One region of the Mammaliicoccus sp. D-M19 genome, then DNA from elsewhere that is predicted to be linked to it. Evidence: riboswitches for the same ligand, from Rfam matches in the RefSeq annotation. Region 1 holds a riboswitch; the other holds the start of a gene.
What was found. Region 1 has a riboswitch for FMN ahead of ribD (bifunctional diaminohydroxyphosphoribosylaminopyrimidine deaminase/5-amino-6-(5-phosphoribosylamino)uracil reductase RibD). Riboswitches for the same ligand answer to the same signal wherever they lie in the genome.
Positions count from the first base shown of each region.

Region 2: it holds a riboswitch for FMN, as region 1 does, so the genes downstream of both, LQ675_RS07770 (ECF transporter S component) here and ribD (bifunctional diaminohydroxyphosphoribosylaminopyrimidine deaminase/5-amino-6-(5-phosphoribosylamino)uracil reductase RibD) in region 1, are expected to answer to the same signal.

Region 1 covers NZ_JAJNHW010000002.1:130,392-138,560, forward strand. The annotation lists gene LQ675_RS06235 (betaine/proline/choline family ABC transporter ATP-binding protein) at 1-519, opposite strand, end outside; gene LQ675_RS06240 (FAD/NAD(P)-binding protein) at 772-2,286, shown strand; FMN riboswitch at 2,771-2,903, shown strand; gene ribD (bifunctional diaminohydroxyphosphoribosylaminopyrimidine deaminase/5-amino-6-(5-phosphoribosylamino)uracil reductase RibD) at 3,047-4,093, shown strand; gene LQ675_RS06250 (riboflavin synthase) at 4,098-4,730, shown strand; gene LQ675_RS06255 (bifunctional 3,4-dihydroxy-2-butanone-4-phosphate synthase/GTP cyclohydrolase II) at 4,742-5,914, shown strand; gene ribH (6,7-dimethyl-8-ribityllumazine synthase) at 5,935-6,405, shown strand; gene LQ675_RS06265 (proline dehydrogenase family protein) at 6,446-7,450, opposite strand; gene LQ675_RS06270 (DUF805 domain-containing protein) at 7,696-8,151, opposite strand.
Region 2 covers NZ_JAJNHW010000002.1:440,783-448,951, reverse strand. The annotation lists gene LQ675_RS07805 (asparaginase) at 1-359, shown strand, start outside; gene LQ675_RS07800 (YpdA family putative bacillithiol disulfide reductase) at 405-1,391, opposite strand; gene LQ675_RS07795 (CBS domain-containing protein) at 1,831-2,469, opposite strand; gene LQ675_RS07790 (LysM peptidoglycan-binding domain-containing protein) at 2,494-3,993, opposite strand; gene LQ675_RS07785 (RecQ family ATP-dependent DNA helicase) at 4,080-5,453, opposite strand; gene LQ675_RS07780 (helix-turn-helix domain-containing protein) at 5,434-6,390, opposite strand; gene LQ675_RS07775 (ferredoxin) at 6,495-6,743, shown strand; gene LQ675_RS07770 (ECF transporter S component) at 6,785-7,333, opposite strand; FMN riboswitch at 7,412-7,541, opposite strand; gene LQ675_RS07765 (ATP-binding protein) at 7,616-8,169, opposite strand, start outside.

The DNA of each region.
Region 1 (8,169 bases):
TGTATCTCTTGTAATAGGGTCTAAAGCACCAAATGGTTCGTCCATTAAAATGATATCTTGGTCTGCTGCAAGTGCTCTTACAACACCAATACGTTGTTGTTGTCCACCAGATAATTGAGATGGGTATAAATCTAAATATGATTCTGGTAAGTCTACTAATTTGATAAGTTCTTTAGCTTTTTTCTCTTTTTCTTCTTTAGTCCATTTAAGTAATTTAGGTACTAAAACGATATTTTCACGTATCGTCATATGTGGCATTAAACCAATTTGTTGAATGACATAACCTATATTTCTTCTTAAATTAACTGGATTCATCTTGCTTAAATCTTTCCCGTCAAGCGTAATTGTCCCGCTAGTTGGCTCTATCATGCGGTTAATCATTCTTAAAGCAGTTGTCTTCCCGCTACCACTCGTACCGATAAAAGCGATAAATTCACCAGATTCAATTTTCATATTGATGCTGTCTACGGCTTTTTTTCCGCCACGATAAACTTTAGTTAAGTCTTGGATTGATAACATAATACTTCTCCTTTTTTTGAAATTTATAATAATGACGTTTATTATTATAACACAATAGTTGCATAATTATGAAAATCGCCCAAATCGTGTAATTTATGTTTATTGTTATTTAAAAAAAGGAATAAATAAAAAAAGTGTGAATGAGACTAATGTTATATATAAAGACATGTTATGTTTTCCACATGTATAATAGATTTATAAAATTGAATGATTTTTGCATATTATGCATTGAGAGATTTGGAGGGGTACAATTTGAAAGTAGCAATAATAGGAATGGGAACTGCTGGTGTTAGTACATTAAACCAATTAGCAAAACATAAAAAATTCAAAAAAATTACGGTTGATATATTTGATAGTGTCGAAGATATGGGTATGGGTAAGCCATTTCAAAATGATAGTGATCGATTACTCATTAACTTACCAGCTAATCAAATGTCTTTAAGTCCAGATGATACGAAAGATTTTAAGAAATGGTATAAGAAAAATGATGATTTTGACTATGGTAAAGCGAAATATTTACCAAGATTAGTATTTGGCCATTATATGAAGTCTATTTTAAATGACTTATTAAATAAACACGATAATATATTCGTACATAAGCATAAAGTTGATAGTTGCTATGTCGAAGAAATTAAAGATGAAAGAGGACAATATAAAATAGATGTCTGCTATATAGAAGATGATGAAGCGGTATGCCAAAAGTATGACTATGTCTTTTTGACTATTGGTACTTTACCTTATAAAGATCCGTACAATTTATCTGGATTAAAAGGGTATATTGAATCACCATATCCAACAATTAAAGCATTACGTGATGTTAAAGAAAATGATGATATTGCGATAATTGGAACAGGACTTAGTTCAATAGATGTCATTAGATTTGTAATGGAAAATCATAAACAACTTCCAATAACTGTAGCTTCAAGACATGCTCAATTTCCGACAGTTAGAGGTATTAAACATGAAATCAATTTGAAGTATATTACGAAAGATTCAATAGAAAAGTTAAAAAAGACGCATAAAGGTATCGCACCATTAAAAGAAATAGAAAACCTCTTTGCGAAAGAATGTGAATATCAAAATATTAACTTGAAAAAAATGCTTTATCGATTTAAAAAAGATAATGTAGCGAATATGAAATATGATTTAAGACATGAAGATGAAGTAGGGCATTTTCAATCATTTGTTGAAGAAGTAAAACATCATATGATTCCTGTATGGAATGCCATGACAATCGATGATAAAACGACATTTTTAGAAAAGTATGGACATCACTTTAAACGTAATGCGAATCCTATGCCTCAATCATCAGCTAAGCAATTAATCGAATGGATTGAAAATGGAGACATTGTCGTTAAAGAAGGATTAGAAAATGTACGAAAATATTACGGTAAATTTAGAATTAAATATGAAGGCGAACAAGAAGAAACAAGTTATCATTATGTTATTAATGCGACTGGTCCTAAAAAACATTTATCAGAATTGACAGAAGAAGAGCATTTTATTAAAGGATTAGAGAACAAGCAAATTATAGCTGCACATCCATTTGGAGGTATTCTAGTGATGCCATATTCAAATGAAGTTATTAGTCCTAAATTCGGTACAATGCCAAATTTAAAAGTGATTGGACAATTAACAAGTGGTGTTAATTTTGATGTAAATGGCGTTTCATTATTAGTCGATCAATCCGTAAGAGCCGTAAATGATTTATACGTTGAATTAGAAGAAAGAAAAAAAGTTAAAAAGGCGAAATCTAAAAAGAAATAGTATAAAGGAAGTTGAAATGTAAGCTTGAGACAGTGTTTAATGTCTCAAGCTAATTTTTATGTGTGAGGGTGATGGGGCGTTAAAAGCAGTTTTGGTACAAAGTGCAAATACTGGGGTCGTTATTAGCAAGTTTGGAAACAAGTGCAAATACTGATGTCGTTAGAAGCAGTTCTGTCTGAAAGTACAAATAAGAATACAGTATTAACACTTCTGAGTAGTTTTGTAATTAAGGTCGTCCATAGTAACACTTCGGCCGAGTTTTGTAACTATGGATATCCTTAGTAACATTTCAGGCGAGTTTTGTAACTAAGTGCCCTCGTTATGAACAAGTTTAGTCAAAAGTGTTCACAACGCCCGTCGTTATCAGCATTTTAAAACCATCACACAAATACTAACTATATAAATTTAACTTCTTCATTTGTAATTCTTAGTGAAATGGTATAGAATGATGTCATCAGTGATTACTGATATATAATTTAATAATATATTCTTTCGGGGCAGGGTGAAATTCCCAACCGGCGGTATAATAGCCCGCGACCCATAAGTGAATTTTCATTTATGGCTGATTCAGTAACATTCTGAAGCCGACAGTATAGTCTGGATGGGAGAAAGAATAGACGACAGCGTATGCTATACGCTTATTTCGTTATACTTAAAATGTTAAAGTCTTTTTTCATAAAAGGCTTATTTCGTGATACATTTTTACTCCCAACCACCGAAAAGTGATTTTCGGTGGTTTTTATTTTTAGGAGGTAAAGAAATGAATCAATATTTAGATTTTGCAATTGATTTAGCTGAACGTGTACAAGGACAGACGGGTACGAATCCTTCTGTTGGTGCAGTTATTGTTAAAGATCATAAAATCATAGGTTTTGGTGCACATTTAAAAAAGGGTGAAGCACATGCTGAAATACAAGCTTTAAAAATGGCAGGTGAAGAAGCTCAAGGTGCAACAATATATGTTTCTTTAGAACCTTGTTCACATTATGGTTTAACACCACCTTGTGCCGAAGCGATTATCGATAACGGTATTCAATCAGTTGTATATGCAGTCAAAGATGGTTCTCTTAAAAATAGTGGTCATGAAATGTTGTACGAAGCTGGAATAGATGTAAAACATGAGCCTTCTAAAAGAGCAGAAGACTTATATGAGGCATTTTTTCATCAACAACAAACGAAATTACCATTTATTACTTTGAAAATTTCTACGAGTCTAGATGGTAAAGTTGCGACAGATTACAAAGAAAGTAAATGGATTACATCTAAAGAAGTTAAACAAGATGTATTAAAATTGCGCTCACAACATGATGCAATTATTACAGGTGGGATGACAGTTCGTGAAGATAATCCATTATTAACTACTCGTAATCCCAATTTAAGTAATCCAACTAGAATTGTTTTAACAGAGCAATCACACTTTGGTGGTGATTATGAAATATTCAAAGATGAAGATAATCCTGTTATTGTTGTAACGAGTTCGGAATCATTTCACACGTATGAGAACCAGCATATTAAAGTTAAGAACAGTGATTTATCAAATTTAAAAACGATTATAAAAGATTTATATGAAGATGGATATGCTCAAGTGATGGTTGAAGCAGGTCCTAAACTTGTAAGTCAGTTTATTGAACAAGACTTAGTAGACCAATTAATTATTTATCAAGCCCCGAAGATGATTGGTGGTCAAGGAAAATATCAATATTATCAAACGCAAGATATCGTTCCTTTATCCAATAGTAAATTATTTCAAATTATATCAACAGAAATCATTGGTGGAGATCTTAAAATAACATTAAGAAAGAAGTGACAAGATGTTCACAGGACTCATTGAAACAGTTGGTGTAATCAAGAATACAAGCACAAACCAAGGCGTTAAAACATTAACAATTGAAGCCACTGAAATAATGGATGATTTATCTTTAGGTGATTCCGTTGCTGTTAATGGTGTTTGTCTGACCGTTACTGAGAAAGCAAGTTCTTGTTTTAAAGTGGAAGTGATTACTGGAACAATCTCAGTAACTTATTTAGAACATTTGAAAATGAATGACAAAGTAAATCTTGAAAGAGCGATGTTAGCAAATGGAAGATTTGGTGGTCATTTTGTAAGTGGGCATGTAGATGGTCAAGGCATTATTAAACATATTTCAAAGAGACAAGATGAATGGATTATTGAAATATCTACAGAAGCGCATTTATTAAATCAAATGATTGATAAAGGATCTATCACAGTTGATGGTGTTAGTTTGACAATTTTTAAATTATATCCTCAAAAATTTGAAATTCATTTAATTCCTGAAACGAGAGATCGAACAATCTTTGTTAATAAGAAACAAGGTGACAGTGTACATATTGAAACGGATTTGTTATTTAAATATGTGCAGAAAGCAACAGGACAAAATCATTCAAATTTATCCGAAGAGAAATTACTTAATCTAGGATTTTAGGAGGCTATAACATGTTTGATAACGTAGAAGATGCCATACAAGAACTTAAAAGTGGTAAACCGATTATTGTAGTAGATGATGAAGATAGAGAAAATGAAGGTGACCTTGTCGCAATTTCTGAGTATTTAACAGCTGAAACGATTAATTTTATGGCTACACATGCAAGAGGTTTAATCTGTGCACCGATAAGCAGCGAAATTGCCCAACAATTTGGTTTGAAATTGATGACTGAAACGGGTGATAAATATAAGACTGCATTTACTGTAAGTATTGATCATGCATCAAGTACGACAGGTATAAGTGCTTTTGAAAGAGCGGATACGATTAAAGCATTAATTAATGAAACGTCACCAACAGCATTCGTTCAACCAGGTCATGTATTTCCATTAATAGCTAAAGACAATGGTGTTCTTGAAAGAATAGGTCATACAGAAGCTTGTGTTGATTTAGCGAAACTTTCTGGAGCGAAACCAGCTGGTGCTATTTGTGAAATTATGAATGATGATGGCACGATGGCTCGTAGAGATGATTTATATCAATTTAAACGTAAACATGGTTTGTTAATGATAACGATTGATGAACTTGTAAAGTATAGAAAACGTCATGATCAAATTATTCATCTTGAATCTAAAGTTAAGTTGCCAACTTCATATGGTGAATTTGATATGTACGGCTTTACATCGCAATTAGATGATAAAGAATATATTGTCATTAGTTCAGGAGAAATTAAAGATGGTATGAATGTACGTATTCATTCTGAATGTGTGACAGGTGATATTTTCCATAGTGCTAGATGCGATTGTGGAGAACAGCTTGAATATTCAATGAAATACATTCAAGAACATGGTGGCATGATTTTGTACTTACCTCAAGAAGGTAGAGGAATAGGACTGATCAATAAACTTAAAGCATATGAACTTATTGAACAAGGTTATGACACGATTACAGCTAATGAAGCTTTAGGCTTCGAAGCGGATTTAAGAGATTATACTGAAGCGAGTCAGATTTTGAAATACTTTAATATAGAAGAAATTCAACTCATCAGTAATAATCCAGATAAATTTAATCAATTACAAGTTTTAGGTATACGTGTTTCTAATAGAGTTCCAGTTGTCATTGAACCGAATGAAACAAATGAATCATATATCAATACTAAAAAGCATGAAATGGGTCATTTAATATAAAATAGAATGGAGTTTTTAAAATGAAATTTGAAGGTAAAATGGATGGATCACAATTAAAAGTAGCAATCGTCGTGAGTAGATTTAACGATTTTATAACAGGTCGTTTATTAGATGGTGCTAAAGATACTTTAATTAGACATAACGTGGATGAAGAAAATGTTCATGTAGCATATGTACCAGGCGCGTATGAAATTCCTTTAGTAGCTAAAAAATTAGCGAAGTCAGGGAAATACGATGCGGTCGTAACATTAGGCTGTGTAATTAGAGGGGCGACTACACATTATGATTATGTATGTAATGAAGTTGCAAAAGGTATTTCTAAAGTAAATGATGAAACAGATGTACCTGTAATATTTGGAATCGTAACAACAGAAACAATTGAACAAGCGATTGAAAGAGCAGGAACAAAAGCAGGTAATAAAGGTGGAGATGCTGCCTTAGCTGCAATTGAAATGGCAAACTTACTTAAAAATATTGAAACACAAATATAAAAACAAAGAAGCCAGGACAAGCGTTCTGGCTTCTTATGTATTATTTTTTCTTCGCTTTAGCGATTCCGCCTATACTTAATAAGGTTAAGCCAGCTATTACACTAGCTCCGATAGCAATTTTTCCTTTATTCTTTTCACTAAAGATATCTAATAACATTAAATTAATATTTTGTGGTCTTTCTGCTAATCTTCTCATGAAGTAACCGAACCAATCTTCCCCAAATGGCACGTACATACAGAAATTATAGCCTTCATTAGCGATTTGATATGCATAATCTGTTCTAAAACCATATAACATTTGGAATTCAAATGAATCTCTTGAGATGTTATGATCTTTAACAAATTGTTTAACATGATTAATAACATTATGATCGTGTGTTGCAATTGAAGTGAATGCTTTAGCAGTTAATAATCTTTTTTCAATCAATGCTATATAATTTTTGTCAATTTCTTCTTTAGTTTGATAAGCAATATGAGGTGCTTCCTTATATGCACCTTTAACTAATCGTAATCGCACATCATCGTATTTATCCATAATATTCATAGCATCAAATAAGTATGCTTGAATAACAGTCCCTACATTTTTGAATTCACCCTTAAGTTTATCAACTATTTCCGTAATACCAACTAAATCTTCATATTTTTCAGCATCTATGTTCACAAATGTATTTCCGTATTCATGAGCTTTTAACAAAATTTCTCTCGTATTTTGATAAGCAAACTCTCTATCAATATTGAGACCTAATTGTGTAAGCTTAATCGAAACATGCGCATCAATATTAGCATTGTAGTTTCTTCGCATAATTTCAACAATATTTTGTTGAGCTTCTAAAGCTTCTTGACGTGATGTTACGAATTCCCCTAAATTATCTAACGTACATGAAATTCCCTTCATATTTAATCTTTCAACTGTATCGATTGTTGAATCAATATCAACGCCCGCTACGACCTTGTTTGCACCTAGTGCAGGACCCATTTTCTTAGCTGATTCATTCATGAATTTGTTGTTAGATAATGCAATAAAAAAATCTTTTACGACAGGCATAGCAAGTCCTCCTTAAATATATATATTCATTTAATTTATTTTATCATGGAAATACAAATTTAGTTAAGCGTTTACATTTTTAATATAATGTAAAATTATACTAATTGTGAATTATGACACGAAAAAGAACGCCCCCGCAAGGCGTTCCATAATATTGACAATATTTTGTCCGAAATAAGAAAATATATACACGTATATTAATGTAGTTTAATTGGATTTGTATAATGCGTTTGAACAATTAAATCTTAAACGTATTTAGGACTTTTTCCATATTTGTTTGGAGCTTTATTTCCCTCACTACATGCCATAAGCAGAATTGCAAGATTTAAAAATAAACAAATAATCAATAAGACGGCATATAGTACAGTCATAGAAGTACTTGTAACTGAATCTTTAAATAAACTATATAAAATATCTAAAATAAAAGTAAGTGCATATGTAATAGTAGGAAATATCATTGTCATATTTAAATCATGGAATCTTCTACTAGTTACTGAAATAGAAGCAATAAATGTTGCAATATTAAATATGCTAGAAACAATAACTGTAATAAGCGCAGGAATAGGTAGTACTGTAATTAATAGATTACCTAGCATAGTGATAATGATTGTAGCAAGTATTGGATACCAAAATTCTTTACGTCTAGATCGACCGTGAATATTAAATGCATTTAACCAAAAAAGTTTGTAGTAATGCAGCATATTAAATCCCTCCAATAA
Region 2 (8,169 bases), 310 kb from region 1:
ATATCAAAATAGGTATTGTAAAAGCTCACATGGATCTATCAAGTGATTTATTAGATTTCTTTGTAGAAAAACAATACGACGGTTTAATTATTGAAGCGCTAGGTCAAGGCAACATGCCACCAACTTCATTACAAGGTATTCAGAACTTGCTCGATGCTGATATTCCGGTTGTAATGGTTTCACGTTCATTTAATGGAATTGTAGGAGGTATTTACGCATATGAAGGTGGCGGATACCAACTTCAACAAATGGGCATTATATTATCAAATGGATTAAATGGACAGAAAGCACGTCTTAAACTACTTGTTGGTTTAAGTAATCATTTATCTAAAGAAGATTTAGTTGAATATTTTGCATAAAAAATAACCATGTTACTGGTTAATTGTCCAATAACATGGTTGTTTTTATGATTCTAGAGGCGTTTGCTTTTTTCTTTCAATATCTTGAGCAATTGTGCCACCATGGAATTTACCATTTTCTATAAATATCGTGTTAGCATCGTTACCAGCAGCTATAACACCAGCGATATATAAATTCTCAACATTCGATTCCATTGTATCTTTATTATATGAAGGTGCAGTTCCAAATTCATTTGTAATTGTTTCTACGCCACAAGATTCTAGGAATTTATAATCAGGATGATAACCGATCATTGCAAAGACAAAGTCATTTTTAATAGTATATGACTTACCTTCTTTATTGAATGTAAGCGTGTCTTCATCGATACGTTCAACTTCACTGTTAAAATGCATCGTGATTTTTTCATGTTTTGCTAATGATTCAAAGTTAGGTAATATCCATGGTTTAATGCTTTTAGAGTATTCTGATCCACGGTATAAGACTGTTACATTTGCCTCAGCTTTTTCTAATTCAATTGCTGCATCTACAGCTGAATTCTTGCCGCCAATAATAACAACGTCTTGATTAAAGTACGGGTGAGCTTCTTTGAAATAATGCATCACTTTACTTAATTCTTGACCTTCTACTTCTAATTCATTTGGTTGACCGTAGTAACCAGTAGCAATTGTTAAGAATCTAACTTTATACGTTTGTTTAGTCGTTGATACTAAAAATCTATTATCAACCTTTTTAACAGCTAATACTTCTTCAAAAGTTCTTACATCAAGTTGGTGATGTTTAACAACTTCTCTATAATAAACGAGTGCTTGATTTCTTTTAGGTTTTAAATCTTCAACGATAAATGGTACATCACCAATACCAAGTTTATCACTAGAAGAAAAGAATGTTTGATGAGTAGGATAATGATAAATGGCATCTACAACATTACCTTTTTCAATCACGACAGCATTAATACCTTTTCTCTTCTGTTCGATTGCTGCACTCAATCCACAAGGGCCACCACCGATTATTAAGCTTTCATATTCTTGCATGTACTTTCACTCCTTATAATATCCTCAATCATTATATCAATAATGAGAGATTAGTAAAATAAAATGAAACTGAATATATGAAAAGATTGGGATTGAGAATGGCTAGGTGTTATTAGCAGTTTTGGTAAGAAGTGCTAATACTGGGGTCGTTATTAACAGTTTCGGTAAGAAGTGCAAATACTGGTGCCGTTAGTAACATTTCGGCCGACTTTTGTAACTAAGGCTGCCCATAGTAACACTTCGGCTGACTTTTGTAACTATAGCTGTCCTTAGTAACTATAGCTGTCCTTAGTAACATTTCGGCTGACTTTTGTAACTAAGACCCTCGTTACGAACAAGTTTAGGCAGAAGTGTTCAAAAAGGCTGCCACACCACCATATTCAACACCACTAAAATGAAAAGAACCTGAACAATGCACATGTTCAGGTTCTTACTTAATTTATTCTTCTGATACATCAAGTACTTTGAAACCATTTTTTCCTAAATACTTAATGAATTTGTCTAAATTATTTGTTTTCTCAACTTTGATGATCATTCTGCGATACATTTTATCTGTTTCATCAAATGTTACAAATGAAATTGTGTTGAGCTTGAATTTCGCAATGATACTTGATAATCGTTTAATTCTGCCTTCAGCTTCTAAAGAAGTAATCGCAATACGGATTCCTTTTTGTTTCATGCCGAATGCTGATTTAAATTGTTCCATAACATCATATCTTGTTACGATACCAAGAAAATCTTTCTCATCATTTACAACTGCTAATATTGGAAAGTCTTGCAGATTAAGTAGTGATTCTTCTACTACTTGGTTTGCATTTAATGAATGTAAATCTAACGTTAAGATTTCTTCAATTTTAGTACTTTCAATAAATTCATCCCTTGAGACATTTTCTTTTTTGAAGAAGTAATGTCTAAAAATACTATATCTCGTGATCATTCCAATATACTTTCCATCAGCAACTACTGGTAACCCATCTATACCATGATGTTCTAATTTATCAAGTGCTGAGTGAATGGTATCTTTCGGATTCGCGATATAACATTTTTCTTTTGGTATCATAATGTTCGTTAAATACATAAAGCCATCCCCTTTTGTTTATGTCTATGGTATTACTAAATTCTGACCTTGAGATATTTCATTGCCAGAAATACCATTTGCTTGTCTAATTTTTTCTACATTCTCTGGTGATCCACTACCATAATATTGTATCGCAATACGGTATAAGTTTTCTTTACCTGTTACAGTATGTGATTCTTGAGACTGATTTTGGTTTTGATTACTTTGTGTATTTTGATTTGTTTGGTTGTTAGCTGCATCATCAGCTGCATTTTGTACATCTTCATTACTTGCGCTATCACTAGATTGATTTACGCTATCCTCACTGTTTTGATCTTGGTTGCTTTGACTATCTTCATTACTATTTGCGTTTGAATCTGAGTTACTTTCGTCTGAACTATTTTCAGAAGCATTATTTGAGTCGCTTGAATCACTGTTTTTGTCAGAGTCTTCATTTGATTCTTTAGCTTTGTCATTCGCTTTATCTTCATTTTCTTTTTTAGCTCTATCTTTTTCAGCTTGTTCATCAGCTTTTTTCTTAGCGTCACTATTAGTTTGCTCTGTTTTTTCAGCAATTTCTTTACCATTATCTTTATTTGCACCATTTAAGTACATACCTAAGAATAAGGCAAGTGCACCAAGTATAAGTATTGCAGCTATTATTGGAACAAGTGCTTTCTTGAATTTATTTGAGTTGTTATCATCACCGTTTTGTCCACCACTGCCATTACTTGGTGGTGTACCTCCACCGGCTGATCCGCCTCCTGTAGCTCCTGCTGCGCCAGCGCCAACTGCTCCGGCACCCGCTGCTGCTGCACCTTTTTTGTTTTTAGATTGCTTATCTTTGTTATCTTTACTGTTTGACTCTTGTTTGTTGTTATTATTTGATGAAGCAGATGCTGCTACACCAGCACCAACTGCGGCAGCTCCACCTTTTTTACCGTTTGTCTTGTCTTTTTGAGACTCTTTTTTGTTTTGATCTTTAGGATTATTCTGTTTTGCAGAATTACTTGCGGCACTTGCGCCAGCACCAGTAGCAGCTGCGGCACCTGCAGCTTTTTTATGATCATTTTGATCTTTAGGTTGCTGATCCTTAGATTCGGGTTTATCTGTTAAAGATCTTTTTTGTTTTGGTTTATTATTTTGAGTGTTTTTATTGGCGTTAGCAGCACTTGCGCCTGCTGCTCCAGCACCAACTGCACCTGCAGCGCCCGCTGCACCAGCTTTTTTAGACGACTTATCTTCATTATTTGGTGTTTCTGAATCTTTAGGTGTTTCTTGTTTAGGTTGTTCTTCTTTTGATTTCTGTTTACTAGCTTCTTCTTTTCTACGTTGTCTTCTAAGCGCGCCTCTTGGTGGGTATTGTTGTTCTTGTTTACTTTGTTCTTTCTTATCTTCTTTTTGGTTGTCTGTTTCTTTTCGATTTGGCTGACTTTGATCGTTTACCTCTTCGTTGTTACTTTCTACTTCTTGTGTCTTGTCTTCAGGTCGTTCTATCTTTTGACGACTTTTTTCGAATTCGTCTTTAAAATTATCTTTAGACAATAAACTCACCTCATCATTATCTTTTTGTATATATTGAATTATACTTTATTATATCCTTGTTGAACTTACCAAGTAAAGCAATCCTATTAAAATATTGCATTTAATCTATTTTTATAAGAGGTTTTGTATTTGACTTCTTTTATATTTGGTAATTTTAATAAATTTGCATTCTTACAATTGTCACAACAATGATTATCTTGAGTCACATGTTCATTAAAATAGTTCATTAAATACGTGCGTCTACATGTATCGATTTGAATATAATTTCTCATAAAACTAAATGCATATTGTTTTTGGTTCTGCTCAGCTTGGATTTTCTCTTTTAATTGGTTAAGTGGATATAATTCAAGAAGATACTGGATATTTTTAGATATCTCCTCATTTAGTTGATACCCTTGTTCGAATAAATTAAGCATATCTATATCAATTCCATGCTCATTAGCTAAATGGCTTAAAATATGAATATCACTTGATGTAAATAAACTAATTGCTTGAGAAGCTTCGCCATCACGCCCTGCACGTCCTACTTCTTGTACATATTTTGAAGGTGACGTAGGTAAATGGTAATGAATAACGGTTCGTACATCTTGTTTATTAATACCCATTCCAAATGCACTTGTGGCGACGATGATTTTAATATCATTATTAATAAACTGTGTTTGTACAGTTGTTCTTTCTTGGTAGTTTAAATCTCCGTGATAAATCCCTGTTAAAAATCCTTCTTTATAAATCAATTCAGCTAATTCATGACATTTCTTCTTAGATGACACATAGATAATGGTTGGTCCTGAGTCTTTTATAGTGTCTAATAGATAATGATCTTTTTCTTTTTCATCATCAAAATTAACATGATGGTACATAATATTTGAACGATTGAGTCCTTCTTTATGTATTTTAAATTTGCGCTTTGTAATCACTTCTATATCTTGCATCATCTTTTCTGTCAAAGTCGCAGATAACGCGATAACTTGTGCTTGGTTAAAGTATTGTGTGACTTTTGAAATCAGTGCATAATGTGGCCTAAAATCAAAGCCCCATTCACTTAGACAATGTGCTTCATCTAGAACAATATACTTAAAACCAATAGATTTAAAGCGTTTAAAATTATGTTCTTCATATATAAATTCCGGGCTACAAAATATAAATTGATAATTTGATAAGTTTCTAAATATGTCTGTCCTTTCTTTTTTATCAATAGCAGAATGGATCGCAACAGCATTCTTCTCACCATTTAATTTCATTTGAACGACTTGATCATCCATTAAAGAAATAAGTGGAGAAATAATGAGCACTCTGCCCCCTGTTATATAAGCTGGCAATTGATAACACAAACTTTTCCCAGCGCCAGTTGAAAGGATGCTCAACACATCATGGCCGTCTAATATGTTTTGGACTGTTTCCTCTTGCCCACTTCTAAAATCATCATATCCAAAATACTTTTTAAGTTCTTGTTGTAGCATTTAATCCCTCCATTGCATACAAAACATACATGAGTTTGATTTCGAAATATGTAAAATCATTTAACGCTTCATAGTAAAATTTTAAATTTTGATTAGGTGTTTGTTGAATAACTTCTACAAATCTTGCGTATTGGTCATCATTAATATATAAATTCTTATCATTTAAATAACCTTTAATATACATCTCTATAATATGGTCGTGAATTGTATGTGTCTTAACACGTTTGATATTTGCGAGTTGATCCATATCATATGTGCGATTTAATAATTCATATGTAGTGAACGTTTGTTGGTTTAACATCGGTTGATAGTTAATCTGAGATAATATTGGATAACGTTCTTTATTTTGTATCGCTACTTGGATAAATTGATATTCTTCTACTAAATGTTCTCTTAAATCCATTATACCAATTTCTTCAATCAATGAAATTTGTTCAATTGTATAAGGCGTTTCTCGAAAACCAGCTAATAAATAGTGAATATATATTGTTTGGAAGTATGTATTCATGTCTTCAAATAACTGATAAATTTCTTCTATAAAATGATCTTCACCTATTTCTTTAATAAGTACATAAATTTCTTTAGCTTTAAATTGTATCTCTTTATCATTGATGATCGGTTGATACGTTAAATGGTTATGCTTTTTTTGACTAATCATCTGAGTTAATAATAAGATTGTATTAACAGATTGAATGGCCTGACTATAGAAAAAGTCGCCTATAATTGGCTCATCAATATGTTCTATAGGTTCGTTAATAATTTGTTCGAATTGTTCAAATTTCAAATTTGGCAAACAGCCATAATACAATTTTAAATGTTCAATCGTTGCATCAAAATATGTTTGATGGGTCTTTTTACCGATTAAAATATTATAAATACTTTTATCAGTTTTGTTTTCATGCTTTATGGAAAGGGTTTTCAGTATAATCTGTTTCAAATAAGTCACCTCAAATAACATAAATATGTTGAAATATATAAGTGTTATCACTAAAATAAGTATGTATAATAAGTGTAGCATGTTTTTTAAAGGAGGCGAAAATTTTGGCTAAATACACAATAGTAGATATGGATACATGTATAGCATGTGGCGCATGTGGAGCAGCTGCCCCTGATATATACGACTATGATGATGAGGGAATCGCCTACGTAATACTAGACGACAATAAGGGAATCGAAGCTGTCCCAGAGGAATTATTAGAAGATATGGAAGATGCTTTCGAAGGTTGTCCGACAGATTCAATTAAAATAGCAGATGAATCATTCGACGGAGACGCACTTAAGTTCGAATAATATATATGAGAAAGGCTAGGACGCGAGGTCCTAGCCTTTCTTTATTTTATAATAGATTTAAGTTTATCAAATATTAAAATGTATATGACTGAAATGACAATACCTTTAATTAAATTGAATGGAATAATACCGGTAGATACGATTAATTTTAAATTATGTGCGATATCTGCAAGATTCATAATTTGTCCGTATAAAGGTAATAGAACAAAGTAATTCATTAAACTCATAAGAATTGTCATCAAGATTGTACCAACTGCTAATCCATATCCCATAAATAATTTTGTTTTTTTCATGCGATAGAAATAATAAGTCGGAATTACGAGACATATTGATGCTAAAAAGTTAGCCGTATTTCCAATCGGTTCATGAGACACAATTAAGAAATTCAATACGTTTTTAAATAATGCTACTAATATACCTGAAACTGGACCAAACGCAAATGTTGCGACAAGCACAGGAATATCACTGAAATCCATTGTTAAATATGGTGGTAAAAATGGTAATGGAAATTTCAAAAACATCAAAATAAAGCTGATTGCGATGAGCATACTTACAGTGAGTAAGCGTTTTGTTTTGTTATCGTTAGACATATAAATACCTCCTATTCATCTCGTAAGAATAGGAGGAAAAATTATCGCAAAATAAACCTAGTCAAGACTAGATTTTCCCTCCATCTTCTCCCATCCAGACTTTAACTGTCGGCCTTAGAATTTCACTAAGTCAGCCAATATACATACATATATTGGGTCGCGGGCTTTAACCGCCGGTATGGAATTACACCAAACCCCGAAGATGAATTTTTTATTTAGTTTTAATTACAAAATATATATTAGCACATTGGTCAGGTATTTTCATCTAAATAACTCAACAATTTAAACTTTTGGTAAAGTTATTGTAAATTGAGTACCTTCACCCTCTTTACTATCAACTTTAATCGTACCATGATGTGCATCTATAATTTTTTGGACGATAAAGAGGCCAAGTCCTGTTCCGTGTTTACCTCTCGTGCGAGAAGCGTCAACTTTATAAAAACGATCAAATATTTGTTCTAAATGTTCCTTAGCAATACCTACGCCACTATCTTGGACAGTTATAACAAAGTCTTCTTCATCTGTATCATCAAAGACGACATTAATAGAATCATTTTGATGTGTGTATCTAATCGCGTTATCGATTAAATTTGTTAAAATCTGCTCGACACGATCACTATCACCATACCAATTTGTAAGATTTCCAATATGTTTAACGGATAAATTCAAACCATTTTCTCTTGCTTGTGGTAAGAATTTAGTATCAATTTTGTTCATTAATGTAGAAATATTAAAGTCATCTAAATGAACTTTAATACCTTCAGCATCCATTTTTGCGACTTCTAATAATTCATTTATCAATCTACTTAGTCTTTTAGACTCATCTAAAATAATAT